2 linked regions of the Leptothrix cholodnii SP-6 genome follow. The protein of the gene in region 1 interacts with the protein of each later gene in a pairwise test. Links are inferred from orthologs where the notes say so. Each region holds a gene or a part of one and is shown on either strand. Other genes may lie near its edges. The genes, in order: LCHO_RS14435 and LCHO_RS10420.

Evidence for each region.
Region 2: the proteins of LCHO_RS14435 (region 1) and LCHO_RS10420 interact in binary tests that used the Escherichia coli proteins (3 or more experiments, as listed by UniProt). The link is inferred for Leptothrix cholodnii SP-6 from one-to-one orthologs.

Annotation. Positions count from the first base shown.
Region 1 is NC_010524.1:3,172,012-3,179,464, reverse strand. Bases 1,547-4,969 are described here. They hold LCHO_RS14435 (2-oxoglutarate dehydrogenase E1 component), read left to right. Parts: upstream 1,547-1,916; coding sequence 1,917-4,769; downstream 4,770-4,969. Other genes in these bases: odhB (2-oxoglutarate dehydrogenase complex dihydrolipoyllysine-residue succinyltransferase), read left to right, coding at 4,880-4,969; LCHO_RS14440 (TIGR03790 family protein), read left to right, coding at 1,547-1,655. In the rest of the region: LCHO_RS14445 (IclR family transcriptional regulator), read right to left, coding at 1-337; more of LCHO_RS14440, read left to right, coding at 336-1,546; more of odhB, read left to right, coding at 4,970-6,121; LCHO_RS14425 (PspC domain-containing protein), read left to right, coding at 6,178-6,522; lpdA (dihydrolipoyl dehydrogenase), read left to right, coding at 6,545-7,453. UniProt on the Escherichia coli protein: E1 component of the 2-oxoglutarate dehydrogenase (OGDH) complex which catalyzes the decarboxylation of 2-oxoglutarate, the first step in the conversion of 2-oxoglutarate to succinyl-CoA and CO(2).
Region 2 is NC_010524.1:2,265,033-2,271,964, forward strand. The notes cover bases 1,292-4,193. They hold LCHO_RS10420 (ABC-F family ATP-binding cassette domain-containing protein), read left to right. Parts: upstream 1,292-1,711; coding sequence 1,712-3,676; downstream 3,677-4,193. Other genes in these bases: mltB (lytic murein transglycosylase B), read left to right, coding at 1,292-1,653; LCHO_RS22105 (SPL family radical SAM protein), read left to right, coding at 3,731-4,193. Outside these bases: LCHO_RS10410 (acyl-CoA synthetase), read right to left, coding at 1-376; more of mltB, read left to right, coding at 481-1,291; more of LCHO_RS22105, read left to right, coding at 4,194-4,900; LCHO_RS10430 (organic hydroperoxide resistance protein), read left to right, coding at 5,210-5,635; LCHO_RS10435 (asparaginase), read right to left, coding at 5,666-6,595; transcriptional repressor LexA, read left to right, coding at 6,792-6,932. UniProt on the Escherichia coli protein: Genetic data indicate it may be involved in ribosome assembly or function.

The sequences.
Region 1 (7,453 bases):
CTTGCCGCACGGACAGGTTGACGGGCTGATGCGTGAGCTTGTGGAGTTCTCGCATCGGCCCCAGTGCCGCGTCGCGCACGTCGAGCCTGGCCTTGACGAGGTTGCCGAGTTCCAGCAAGCGCATGCCCAGCCGGTAGCTGCCCGCCTCGGGGCGGTCGACAAAGCGCCCCGCCACCAGGTCGTTGAGGATGCGATGGGCTGTTGACGGATGCAGCCCGGTATGCTCGCTGATCTGCTTGAGCGATACCGGATCCTGGTGCGTGGCCAGCACGTCCAGCAGATGGAACACCCGCTCCAGTACCTGGATCGTCGGGGTGTGACCGTCTTTCTTGATCATGGCTGTGCTCTTGAATCGTAAAAGCTATTTTTGCATGGCGAAAAGGTTGATGTCAGCATCCTTGGCCTCGGGCCTGTTCAAACGTGCGGCCTTGTGTCGTCTGAGTGCAAACGCGATGCCGGCCGCTGCGATGCTGGTTGCCATGCTCATCAGCGTGTCTGCACAGGCACAAGGCGTTGCCGCAGCGGCGCGCGATCGCGTTGCTGCCAGCGCTGCCGCCGGTGTCGCCAGCGCTGCGTCGGAGCATGCGGTGTCAGCGAGTGCGCCTGGCGTGCTGCCCGTCACCGCAGCACGGACGGCATCGATGCCGGCTTCGGCGCCGGTGCGGCGGACGTTCGCGCAGGCGCCCCGGGTGATCGGGCGCGTCATGCCGGCCGAACTGGGGGTGGTGATCAATACCGCCGATCCGTATTCGGTCGAGGTGGGCGAGTACTACGTGCGCCAGCGGCAGATACCCGCAGCTCACGTGCTGCGGTTGGAACTGTCCACGCAAGCCCGCCTTTCCGTTCCTGAATTCGATGTCCTGAAGCGGCATGTCGATGCGCATTTCGGGTCGCAGGTGCAGGCGCTGGCGCTGACCTGGGTGCAGCCCTACGCCGTCTCCTGCATGTCGATCACCGCAGCGCTGGCGCTGGGGATCGACGACGAACTGTGCCGCAGCACATGCGGCAAGACCTCGCTGTCGCCGTATTTCAACTCGGCCAGCGGGCAACCGTTTCGTGATCACGGATTCCGTCCGTCGATGCTGGTGGCCGCCGGCAGCGCCGCCTCGGCCCGCCAGTTGATCGATCGCGGCATCGCGGCTGACGCGAGCCTCGGCTTGCGGGGTGCGATTCCGGTGGACGCCTATTTCATGGCCACCACCGATGCCGCGCGCAATGTGCGAGCGCCGATGTTTCCGCCGCCGGGCCTGGTGCCGCGCGCCGGGGTGGCGATCAAGCTTGCACAAGGCGATCTGCCCCGCGGACAGGATCGGCTTCTGATGGTCCAGACCGGTCTGGCGGTGCTCGATGGCCTCGACACGCTGGGCTGGGTGCCCGGCGCATTGGGGGATCACCTGACGTCGTATGCCGGCCAACTCGATCAGCTGTCCGGTCAGACCACCGCCCTGGCGTGGATCGACTCGGGCGCGACCGCCAGTTACGGCACGGTCAGCGAGCCCTGCAACCACCCGCAGAAATTCCCCGACCCGCAACTCGTGTTGCTGCACTACATGCAGGGCAGCACGCTGATCGAGGCGTACTGGAAGAGCGTGCGCTGGCCGCAGCAGGGCGTTTTCGTGGGCGAGCCCTTGGCGGCTCCGTTTGCCCGCCGCTGAGCATCGGTGCGCCTGCTTCGCGATAGTCATCTCCGTGTGCCGGTGTCATCGGGATATACCCCGTCACTTTTCAGGCGTCGCTGCAAGTTTCGCGTCGGGTCCCTGGTGATACAGTCACCCGCCTGACGAACAAGGTCCTTCCCGTCCCCTTATCTGGCAACAGTCAAGGCGGGTCGCAATCCGCCAACCGGTCAAGCCGTGTCGCGGAAGGTTTTTCAACCCATCGAGGTCCTGGATACCAGGGCAAAAGGTGAGCGCAAGATGATGCAGCAATACAGGACGAACTCGTACCTGTTCGGGGGCAACGCCCCTTACGTGGAAGAGATGTACGAGGCTTACCTCGACAACCCAGGCTCCGTTCCGGACAACTGGCGCGCCTACTTCGACGCACTCCAGCACGTTCCCGCCACCGACGGCACCGACAGCCGTGACGTGGCTCACGCCCCCGTCATCGAATCGTTCGCCCAGCGCGCCAAGTCGAATGCCTTCGCCGTCAAGGCCAGCTCGACCGATCTCGCCGTCGCGCGCAAGCAGGTTCACGTCCAGTCGCTGATCGCGGCCTACCGCAACGTCGGTGCCCGCTGGGCCGATCTCGACCCGCTCAAGCGCCAGGAGCGTCCGAAGATCCCCGAACTCGAGCCGGCGTTCTACGACCTGACCGAGTCCGACATGGACATCACGTTCAGCGCGACGAACACCTATTTCGGCAAGGCGGACATGTCGCTGCGCCAGATCCTGCAGGCTCTGCGCGAGACCTACTGCAGCACGCTCGGCGCCGAGTTCATGCACATCACCGACCAGACGCAGAAGCGCTGGTGGCAAGAGCGGCTCGAGAGCATCCGTGCCAAGCCGACCTTCAATGTCGAGCAGAAGAAGCACATCCTCGACCGCCTGACCGCGGCCGAAGGCCTGGAGCGCTTCCTCCACACCAAGTACGTCGGCCAGAAGCGCTTCTCGCTCGAAGGTGGCGAAAGCTTCATCGCCGCGATGGACGAGCTGGTGCAGCGTGCCGGCGAGAAGGGCGTGCAGGAGATCGTCATCGGCATGGCCCACCGCGGCCGCCTGAACGTGCTCGTCAACACCCTGGGCAAGATGCCCAAGGACCTGTTCGCCGAATTCGACCACACCGCGCCCGAAGACCTGCCGGCCGGCGACGTCAAGTACCACCAGGGCTTCAGCTCCGACATCTCGACCCCGGGCGGCCCGGTCCACCTGTCGCTGGCCTTCAACCCCTCGCACCTGGAAATCGTCAACCCGGTCGTCGAAGGCTCGGTGCGTGCGCGCCAGGACCGTCGCGGCGATACCATCGGCGCCCAGGTGCTGCCGGTGCTGGTGCACGGCGACTCGGCCTTCGGTGGCCAGGGCGTCAACCAGGAAACCCTGGCGCTGTCCGAGACGCGTGGTTATTCCACCGGCGGCACGGTGCACCTGATCATCAACAACCAGATCGGCTTCACCACCAGCGACCCGCGCGACCTGCGCTCGACGCTGTACTGCACCGACATCGTCAAGATGATCGATGCCCCGGTGCTGCACGTGAACGGTGACGATCCGGAAGCCGTCGTGCTGGCCACCCAGCTGGCGCTCGAGTTCCGCATGGCCTTCCGCAAGGACGTGGTCATCGACGTCATCTGCTTCCGCAAGCTCGGCCACAACGAGCAGGACACGCCGGCGCTGACCCAGCCGCTGATGTACAAGAAGATCAGTGCCCACCCCGGCACCCGTCGCCTGTACGCCGACAAGCTGGCCGCCCAGGGTCTGGGCGAGACCATCGGCGACGACATGTCCAAGGCCTATCGCGCCGCGATGGACGAAGGCCGTCACACGGTCGATCCGGTCATCAGCAACTTCAAGAGCAAGTACGCGGTCGACTGGGTTCCGTTCCTGGGCAAGAAGTGGACCGACGCGGCCGACACCGCGATTCCGCTGACCGAGTGGAAGCGTCTGGCCGAGCGCCTGACCACCATTCCCGCCAGCGTCAGCCCGCACCCGCTGGTCAAGAAGGTCTTCGACGACCGCGCCGCGATGGGCCGTGGCGAGATCAACGTCGACTGGGGCATGGGCGAGCACATGGCGTTTGCCTCGCTGGTGGCTGCCGGGTATCCGGTGCGCCTGTCGGGCGAGGACTGCGGCCGTGGCACCTTCACGCACCGCCATGCCGTGATCCATGATCAGAAGCGCGAGAAGTGGGACGAAGGCACCTACATCCCGCTGCAGCACGTCGGCGACAACCAGGCCGGTTTCACCGTCATCGACTCGATCCTGTCGGAAGAGGCGGTGCTGGGCTTCGAATACGGCTACGCCGCCGCCGAACCCAACACGCTGACGATCTGGGAAGCGCAGTTCGGCGACTTCGCCAACGGCGCGCAGGTCGTGATCGACCAGTTCATCGCCTCGGGCGAAGTCAAGTGGGGCCGCGTCAACGGCCTGACGCTGATGCTGCCGCACGGCTACGAAGGCCAGGGCCCCGAGCACAGCTCGGCACGCCTGGAGCGCTTCATGCAGCTGGCCGCCGACACCAACATGCAGATCGTGCAGCCGACCACGGCCAGCCAGATCTTCCATGTGCTGCGTCGCCAGATGGTGCGCCAGTTCCGCAAGCCGCTGGTCATCATGACGCCGAAGTCGCTGCTGCGTAACAAGGACGCCACCTCGACGCTGGTCGAGTTCACCAAGGGCGAGTTCCGCACCGTCATCGGCGAGCTCAATACCGGCATCGACGCAGCCAAGGTCAAGCGCGTGATCGCCTGTTCGGGCAAGGTCTATTACGACCTGGTCAAGAAGCGCGACGAGAAGAAGAGCAACGACGTGGCGATCATCCGCGTCGAGCAGCTCTATCCCTTCCCGCACAAGGCCTTCGCCAACGAGCTCAAGAAGTACCCGAACGCGAACGACATCGTGTGGTGCCAGGACGAGCCGCAGAACCAGGGTGCCTGGTTCTTCGTGCAGCACTACATCCACGAGAACATGCAGGACGGCCAGAAGCTCGGCTACGCCGGTCGCCCCGCATCGGCTTCGCCGGCCGTGGGTTACGCCCACCTGCACCAGGAACAGCAGAAGGCTCTGCTCGACCAGGCATTCGGCAAGCTCAAGGGCTTCGTCCTGACCAAGTGATGTAACGGGTGGTGGAGGCGGGCGCCGCGCGCCGTCTCCACCGCGTGTGTTTGACCGGCCGGGCCGGTCTGTCGACGCGCCGCACCTTCCTATCGAACAAGAGAATCCAAATGGCTATCGTTGAAGTCAAAGTCCCCCAGTTGTCCGAGTCGGTCGCAGAAGCGACGATGCTGACGTGGAAGAAGAAGCCCGGTGAAGCCGTGGCCATCGATGAGATCCTGATCGAGATCGAGACCGACAAGGTCGTGCTCGAAGTGCCCGCGCCGGCCGCCGGCGTGCTGGTCGCCCACGTGGTGGGTGACGGCGGCACGGTGGTCAGCGACCAGCTGATCGCGCAGATCGACACCGAAGGCAAGGCCGGCGCTGTCGCTGCCGCCGCTGCGGCTGCCGCCCCCGCCGCCGCTGCCGCTGCTCCGGCTGCCGCCGCCAACAAGGGCGACGTGGCTATGCCCGCCGCCGCCAAGATCCTGGCCGAGAAGGGCCTGTCGGCCACCGACGTGGCCGGCTCCGGCAAGGACGGTCGCGTGACCAAGGGTGATGCCCTGGCCGCCGGCGCCAAGCCCGCCGCCGCGCCGATCGTGGTCGCTGCAGCACCGGCCGTTGCCAAGCCGCTGCCCGCCGTTGCCGCGCCGGTCGCACAGAACCTGGGTGACCGCTCGGAACAGCGCGTGCCGATGAGCCGCCTGCGCGCCCGCGTCGCCGAGCGCCTGCTGCAGTCGCAATCGACCAACGCCATCCTGACCACGTTCAACGAAGTGAACATGGCGCCGGTGATGGAGATGCGCAAGAAGTTCCAGGACAAGTTCGAGAAGGAACACGGCGTCAAGCTCGGTTTCATGAGCTTCTTCGTCAAGGCCGCGGTCGCCGCGCTGAAGAAGTACCCGGTGCTCAACGCCTCGGTCGACGGTAACGACATCGTTTACCACGGCTACTTCGACATCGGCATCGCGGTGGGTTCGCCGCGTGGCCTGGTGGTGCCGATCATCCGCAACGCCGACCAGCTGAGCTTTGCCGACATCGAGAAGACTATCGCCGGCTTCGGCCAGAAGGCCAAGGACGGCAAGCTGTCGATGGAAGAACTGACCGGCGGCACCTTCTCGATCTCCAACGGCGGTACCTTCGGCTCGATGCTGTCGACCCCGATCATCAACCCGCCGCAGTCGGCCATCCTGGGCGTGCACGCCACCAAGGACCGCGCCGTGGTCGAGAACGGCCAGGTGGTCGTGCGTCCGATCAACTACCTCGCCATGTCGTATGACCACCGCATCATCGACGGCCGCGAAGCCGTGCTGGGCCTGGTGACGATGAAGGACGCCCTGGAAGACCCGGCGCGCCTGCTGTTCGACATCTGAGCGTCACCTGAGCCCGCGCGCCGTGCGTGCGGGCCTGCCACCGCAAGGAGACCGCCATGAGCCTGGCCGACGAACTGATGCAACTCGAGCAACTGCGCCAGCGCGGCGTGCTCAGTGATGACGAGTTCGCGGCCGCGAAGGCCCGGTTGCTCACGGCGCAGCCGATGCCTGCGCCGGCGGTGGTGGCGGTCAATCACTTTCGCCGCTCGGCCGGCGACCGCTGGGTCGCCGGTGTCTGCGGCGGGCTGGCACGCATCACCGGGGCCGAGTCCTGGGTCTGGCGCCTGGTGTTCGCGGTGCTCTTCTTCTTTGCCGGCACCGGCGTGCTGCTCTACATCCTGATGTGGATCTTCGTGCCCCTCGAGAGCGGGCCGTCGTCCCTCGTCAAACCACCCGCCTGATCGGGCGAGATAGGTCAAGAACATGTCCAAACAATTCGACGTCGTCGTGATCGGCGGCGGCCCCGGTGGCTACATCGCTGCCATCCGTGCAGCGCAGCTGGGTTTCAACGTCGCCTGCATCGACGAGTGGAAGAACGACAAGGGCGGCCCCGCTCCCGGCGGCACCTGCACCAACGTCGGCTGCATCCCGTCGAAGGCGCTGCTGCAGTCGTCCGAGCACTACGAACAGGCCGCCCACCACTTCGGTGACCACGGCATCACGCTCGACAACCTGAAGATGGATGTCGCCAAGATGGTGGGCCGCAAGGACACCGTCGTGAAGCAGAACAACGACGGCATCCTGTATCTCTTCAAGAAGAACAAGATCAGCTTCTTCCACGGCCGCGGCTCGTTCGCCAAGGCGGTCGAGGGCGGCTACGAGATCAACGTCGCCGGCGCCGCCGCCGAGACGCTGGTGGGCAAGCAGATCATCATCGCCACCGGCTCCAATGCCCGTGCGCTGCCGGGTGCCGCGTTCGACGAAGACAAGGTGCTGTCCAACGACGGCGCGCTGCGCATCGGCGCGGTGCCGGCCAAGCTGGGCGTGATCGGCTCGGGCGTGATCGGCCTGGAAATGGGCTCGGTCTGGCGTCGCCTGGGCGCTGAAGTGACCATTCTCGAAGCGCTGCCCAACTTCCTCGGCGCCGCCGACGAAGGCGTGGCCAAGGAAGCGCTCAAGGCGTTCAAGAAGCAGGGCCTGAAGTTCGAGTTCGGCGTCAAGATCTCGGCCGTCGACACCAGTGGTGCCGGCGTCACCGTGGCCTACACCGATGACAAGGGCGCCGAGCAGACGCTGGCGGTCGACAAGCTGATCGTCTCGATCGGCCGGGTCGCCAACACCATCGGCCTGAACCCCGAAGCGGTCGGCCTGGCGCTTGACGAGCGCGGCGCG
Region 2 (6,932 bases), 910 kb from region 1 along the record:
ACTCGCTGTCGGTGATCAGCACCGTCGCCTCGCAATGGTTCATCTGCCAGGCCAGCAAGGCGGCGTCGAGCCGGGTGTTGAGGGTGTTGAGCACGGCGCCCAGCGCCGGCACGGCGTAATGGGCCTCGACCATCTCCGGCGTGTTGGGCAGCATCACGCTGACGGTGTGGCCGCGCTCGACGCCCAGCGAACGCAGGGCCGACGCCAGCCGCGCGCTGCGCTCGCGCACCTGCGCCCAGCTGTAGCGGCGCCGGCCGTGGATGACGGCGGTGCGCGCGCCGAACACCTCGGCGCTGCGCTCGACAAAACTCACCGGGCTGAGCGCGGTGTAGTTGGCCGCGGTGCGCGGCAGGTCCTGTTCGTAGATGTTGCTCATGGGTCGCCTCCAGGCCTGCACTCTAGCGAAGCCGGCGGCGTGCCGGCATCGGGCCTGAACCTACACTGAGCCGCCCTGCTTCGCCGCTGTTGCCCGCCCCACGCATGTTCCTGCCGATCCGCCCCGAGCCCGTGCGCTCGCACATGCGTCTTGCCGAAAGCCCGACCTGGCCGATCCCCGGCCGCCGCGCGATCCGGGCCGCGTTCATCGCCTTCCTGATCGCCGCCGTGAGCGGCGCCCTGCTCGCCGGCCCGGCCGAGGCGAACACGCGCCCGCACAAATCCAGGCGGACGGCCGTCAAGCCGCAGCCGGTGACGCCGCCGTACGGCCTGCGCGACGACGTGCAGGACTACATCCGCCAGGTCACGCAAGCCCATCCGGACTGGCCGGCCGACTGGGTCGCCACGACCATCGGGCAGGCCCGCCACCTGCCGCAGGTGACGCGGCTGATCATGCCGCCGCCCACCGGCACGGCCAAGAACTGGGCGGCCTACCGGGCGCGCTTCGTCGAGCCGCAGCGCATCACGGCCGGCATGGCGTTCTGGAGTCAGCACGCCGATGCGCTGGCGCGCGCCGAAGCCACCTACGGCGTGCCGGCGGCGGTGATCGTGGGCATCGTCGGCGTCGAGACCTATTACGGCCGCCACACCGGCCGGCTGCGCACGGTCGACGCGCTGGCCAGCCTGGCGTTCGACTTTCCGAGCGGGCGCAGCGACCGCAGCGCCTTCTTCCGCAGCGAACTCACGGCCCTGCTCGAACTGGCGCTGCGCGACGGGCTCGACCTCGGAACGCTGCGAGGCAGCTACGCCGGCGCGCTGGGCTGGCCGCAGTTCATGCCGAGCTCGTGGCTCAGGCACGCGGTCGATTTCGACGGCGACGGCCGCATCGCGCTGCACGACAGCCCGGTCGACGCGATCGGCAGCATCGGCAGATTCCTGGCCGCGCACGGCTGGCAGCGCGGCTTGGCCGTCGCCTACGGCGTGTCGCCGCCGGACGACGAGGCGGCGCTCGCCACGTTGCTGGCGCCCGACATCCGACCGAGCTTCAGCGCCGCGCAGATGGGCCAGCTCGGCGCCGCGCTCGACGAGGATGCGCTCGTGCACCCCGGCCCGCTCGCGCTGGTGCAACTGCACAACGGCGCAGAGGCGCCGAGCTACGTTGCCGGCACCGAGAACTTCTGGTCGCTGACGCGCTACAACTGGTCGTCGTACTACGCGATGGCGGTGATCGAACTCGGCCAGGCGGTGGCCGCACAACGCCCTGCGTCGCCGCGCTGACGCCACCTTCTACACTCGGCGCCGGTCCGTGCCACGGACATCAGTCAACCCGTTGTCCATGCTCCAGCTCAAGAACATCACCCTGCGTCGCGGCACCAAGCTCGTGCTCGAACAAACCGGCTTCACCCTGCAGCCTGGCGAAAAGGCCAGCCTGGTGGGCCGCAACGGCGCGGGCAAGTCCAGTCTTTTCGCGCTGCTGACCCACCGTCTGCAGTCCGACGGCGGCGAGGTCGAGATGCCGCCGCGCTGGCGCATCGCCGAGGTCGAGCAGAACATGCCCGAGACCGAACAGGGCGCCACCGACTTCGTGCTCGAAGGCGACCGGCCGCTGATGGCCGCGCGTGCCGCGCTCGCTGCCGCCGAAGCGGCCGACGATGGCCACGCCATCGGCGACGCCTACCTGGCGCTGGGCGAGGCCGGCGAGTTCGACGCGGTGGCCCGCGCGCAGACGCTGCTGCTGGGCCTGGGCTTCTCGATGGCGCAGGTCGACTCGCCCGTCAACAGCTTCTCGGGCGGCTGGCGGATGCGGCTGCAGCTGGCGCGTGCGCTGATGTTCCCGGGCGAACTGCTGCTGCTCGACGAACCCACCAACCACCTGGACCTCGACGCGCTGGTCTGGCTCGAAGCCTGGCTGCAGCGCTTCGAGGGCACGATGCTGGTGATCAGCCACGACCGCGAATTCCTCGACGCCGTCACCAAGGTCACGCTGCACCTCGAGGAGACCAAGCTGACGCGCTACGGCAGCAACTACTCGGGCTTCGAACTGATGCGCGCCGAGCGCATGGAGCAGCAGCAGGCCGCGTTCGGCAAGCAGCAGGAGAAGGTGGCACACCTGCAGCGCTTCATCGACCGCTTCAAGGCCAAGGCCAGCAAGGCCAAGCAGGCGCAGAGCCGCGTCAAGGCGCTGGCACGGATGGAGAAGATCGCGCCGGTGCTGACGAGCGCCGACTTCCAGTTCGAGTTCCGCGAGCCGCAGAGCCTGCCAAACCCGATGCTGGTGATGAGCGATCTGGAGGTCGGCTATCCGGGCGAGGACGGTGCGCCCGACACGGTCATCGTGCGCAACATCAACAAGAGCGTGCTGCCGGGTGAGCGCATCGGCATCCTGGGCGCCAACGGCCAGGGCAAGTCGACGCTGGTCAAGACGGTGTCGCGCATGCAGAAGGCGCTGGGCGGCCACATCCAGGAGGGCAAGGGCCTGGCGATCGGCTATTTCGCGCAGCAGGAGATGGACGTGCTGCGCCCCGACGAAGGCCCGCTGGCGCACATGATCCGCCTGGCCCGCGATCAGGGCCCGCCAGGGCGCGAACAGGAACTGCGCGACTTCCTCGGCCGCTTCCGCTTCACCGGCGAGATGGTCGGACAGGCGGTCGGCAGTCTGTCGGGCGGCGAGAAGGCGCGGCTGGTGCTGGCCATGCTGGTCTGGCAGCGCCCCAACCTGCTGCTGCTCGACGAGCCGACCAACCACCTCGACCTGACCACCCGCGAGGCGCTGAGCATGGCGCTCAACGAATACGAAGGCACGGTGATGCTGGTCAGCCACGACCGCGCCCTGCTGCGCGAGGTGTGCGACGAGTTCTGGCTGGTCACCAAGGGCCGCGTCGAGCCCTTCGACGGCGATCTGGACGACTACCAGAAGTGGCTGCTCGAGCAGAGCCGAGAAGCCGCGCGGGCCGCCAAGGCCTCGCAGCAAAGCCCAGCGGCCGCACCGGTCAATACCGTCGCCGCCGCGCCCAGCGCGCCGGTCGATGCCGGCGATCGCAAGGCCAGCGCAGCCATCCGCCAGAAACGAGCCGAACTGGCCAAGCCCCTGAAGAAGGAGCAGGCGCAGGTCGAACAACGGCTGGCCGCGGCCCAGGCCCAGCACGCCACGCTGCTGGCCGCGATGGCCGACGCCGCCTTGCCAGCCGCCCGGCGCGCCGAACAAGGCCGTCAACTCAAGGAACTGGCCGACAGCATCGAGACGCTCGAGCACCGCTGGCTGGAGATCGGCGAAGCACTCGAAGACATGTCGCGCGACTGACCCTTGGTCCTCGAAAACTGTATGCGCATACAGTTTCATGGCACACTGTCGACCATGAGTCGCGCTGCACGAATTCATCAGGCCGGGCTTGCCCAGCCGACCGCCAACCTCGCCTTGTTCGACGCGGGCGATGCACCGGATCTGCCGGCCACCCTGCACAAGCCGGTCCGGCGCTACGCCAGTGTCCAGTCGGCCAGTTCGGCCGTGCTGCAAGTCCGCGAAGCCCCGCCGGCCTGGTTGGCGGGCGGGCCGCCGACGGACGAAGGCCGCCAGCGGCGTGAACGCCGCTGGCCCACGACACGGTCGCCCAGACCGATCGATGCGTCGACCACCCAGGTTGCGGCCGAGCCCGTGGCGCCGGCAGAAATCGTCGAAGAGCAGTGCCTGAGCCTGCTGCGTGCCAACGATGCGCCCGACCTGCCCTATCGGCTGGCGATCAACCCCTATCGCGGCTGCGAACACGCCTGCGTCGGCTGCGCGTTGGCCGTGGCGCAGGGTCTCGGCGCGTCACCCGTCACCGCATCGGGCCCGGGTGTCGACGGATTGCCGTCAGGCGGGTCGCGCATCTATGCCAAGGTCAACGCTGCGGAACGCCTGCGCGAAGAACTGCGCCGGCCGGGTTACGTGCCGCGGCCGCTGAACCTCGGTTCGGCGACCGACGCCTACCAGCCCGCCGAACGTCGCCTGCGCCTGACCCGCGCCCTGATCGAGGTGCTGCACGAATCGGGACACCCGTTTGCGCTGGCAACCCGCTCGGCCGGTGTCGTGCGCGACCTGGACCTGCTGGCCGAAATGGCCGTGCAGCGCAAGGTGCTGGTGCTGATGAGCATGACCTCGCTCGATGCGGACCGCGCTCGCCTTCTCGAACCGCAGGCCAGCACGCCGGCGCTGCGCTTGTCGGCCATGCGCACCCTGGCGCAGGCCGGTGTGTGGGTGGGCCTGAACCTGTCACCGCTGCGACTCGACACGGATCCCGCCGAACTCGAGGTGCTGCTGGCCGCAGCGGCCGATGCCGGTGCCCGCTCGGTGCATTGGCGCATCGGCAGCGGCGCATTGGGCCGTGGCGACGCCGATGTGATCGCGCTGCAAGCGCTCATCGAACGCACGGCGCTGACCCACGGACTGCGCACCAGGCTGCCTGAATTGAACAGTCGCGACTTCGAGCCGCCGCGTTCGGTCCAGCCGGTGGCAGCCAAGCTGCCGGGCCAGCACGAGCTGTTCTGATCCAGGCGCATCGCCTGTCGATGCGTCAATCCAGCCTGTCGATGCGCATATCCACATGGCGTGCAATTGTGTTGTCCGCAATCAATACTCGCGCACTCTGGCGCGCCTGATCACGCGTCTTGAGTGCGCCGGCCGTGGCGAACACGCCGCCGATTCGATGAACCACATCTCGTGGCTTGCTCGACCGATACCGGTCGGGCGCTGAATCAGCCGACGCTCACGATTCCTCCCCACATTGCCGGGACAGGCCGGCAACGACATCACCACCGCCCATCCAACGGGCAACCAGCGTCCCATCAAGGATCCACCATGGCTCTTCCGACCGTGCTCTACACCGCCCACGCCACCTCGACCGGAGGACGTGCCGGCACGTCCGTCAGCAGCGACGAGCGCCTCCGTGTCACCTTGTCGGTGCCCAAGGGCCTGGGTGGCGACGACGGTCCGGGCACCAACCCGGAGCAGCTGTTTGCAGCGGGTTATTCGGCCTGTTTTCTGGGCGCGCTGAAGTTCGTGGCGGGCCAGAAGAAGATCGCGATCCCGGCTGAAACCACCATCACGGCGGACATCTCGATCGGCCCGATCCCGACCGGCTTCGGCATCCAGGCTGCGCTGACCATCCACGTGCCGGGCGTCGACCGTGCCACGGTCGAGGAACTGGTGCAGGCCGCTCACATCGTCTGCCCCTACTCGAACGCCACGCGCGGCAACATCGACGTCGCGCTGACGGTGGCCTGAGCACCACGCCGGCGCCGATCCGGCGCCGGTTCAGCGCTGGATCAGCAGGCGCAGCAGCAACTCGACGCGGGCCTGGGCGGGTGTCAGGCCACCGGCAGCCGGCAGTTCGTCGTGCCCGCCGGGCACGAGCACGCCGCCCCCCTGGCGCAGGGCCCTGAGCACGCTCACCCCGCACTGCTGCGCACGCATCAGCACGGCCATCAGGTCATGGTGGATGGTGCCGTTGCCGGTGCAGGCCACCACCAGCCCCTGCACCCCCGCTTCGAGCAACAGTTCGACCAGGCGCCCGTCGGAGCCCGCGTGGCTGTGCACGATCTGAACCTCGGGCCAGATTTCCGGCCCCAGCACCTGCACGCCCAACGGCGTCGCCTGTGGCCAGCCCCGCAGGATCCGCAATCGGCCTTCCTCGATGTAGGCCAGTGCGCCGGCGTCACCGGCCGAGAACGCATCCAGCCGATACGGATGGACCTTGCGAGCCTCGGCGCCGGACCACACGACGCCGCCCATCGCGAGCAGCACGCCATGTGCCTGAACGTGCATCGCCAGGCCGACGGCATCGCACAGATTCTGCGGACCATCGGCCTGCGACGAACTGGCCGGGCGCATGGCAGCCGTCAGCACCACCGGCTTGTGCGGTGCCAGCACCCGATGCAGCAGGTAGGCGGTTTCCTCGAGCGTGTCGGTGCCGTGCGTGACGACCACACCGCTGACGTCCGGCCGAGCGACGTGCGTGGCCACTCGCTCGGCGAGCCGACGCCACACCGCGTGGCTCATGTCCTTGCTGTCGACCTGCGCGACCTGCTCGGAATCGAGCATCAGGCCCTGCTCGACCCAGCGCCGCAGCCCCGGCACCGCATCGACCAGTTGCGCGACCCCCAACTGAGCGGCGGTGTAGCCGACGTTGTCCCCCGCGGAGGGGGCCCGTCCGGCAATGGTTCCTCCGGTTCCCAGCACGACCACCCGGCGGCCTGCCAGCGGTTGTTCTCTCGCAGTCGAATTCGCGTGAGGATCAAAAAAACCGGCAGCAGAACTTGTCATGTCAATCCGACTGGATAAAATTACAGTGACTGGATGGATCGTCAGATCCATCGATGATGAACACCGATCCCGACCCGTGCCGCTTGGTGCGCCCGCTCATCCAACCCAACGAGGCCTTGTGCAAGACAGCCCCAAGCTCACCGCTCGCCAGCAACAGATCCTCGATCTGATCCAGAGCACCATCGAGCGCACCGGCGCCCCGCCCACCCGTGCCGAGATCGCCACCGAGTTCGGCTTCCGATCGGCCAATGCGGCCGAG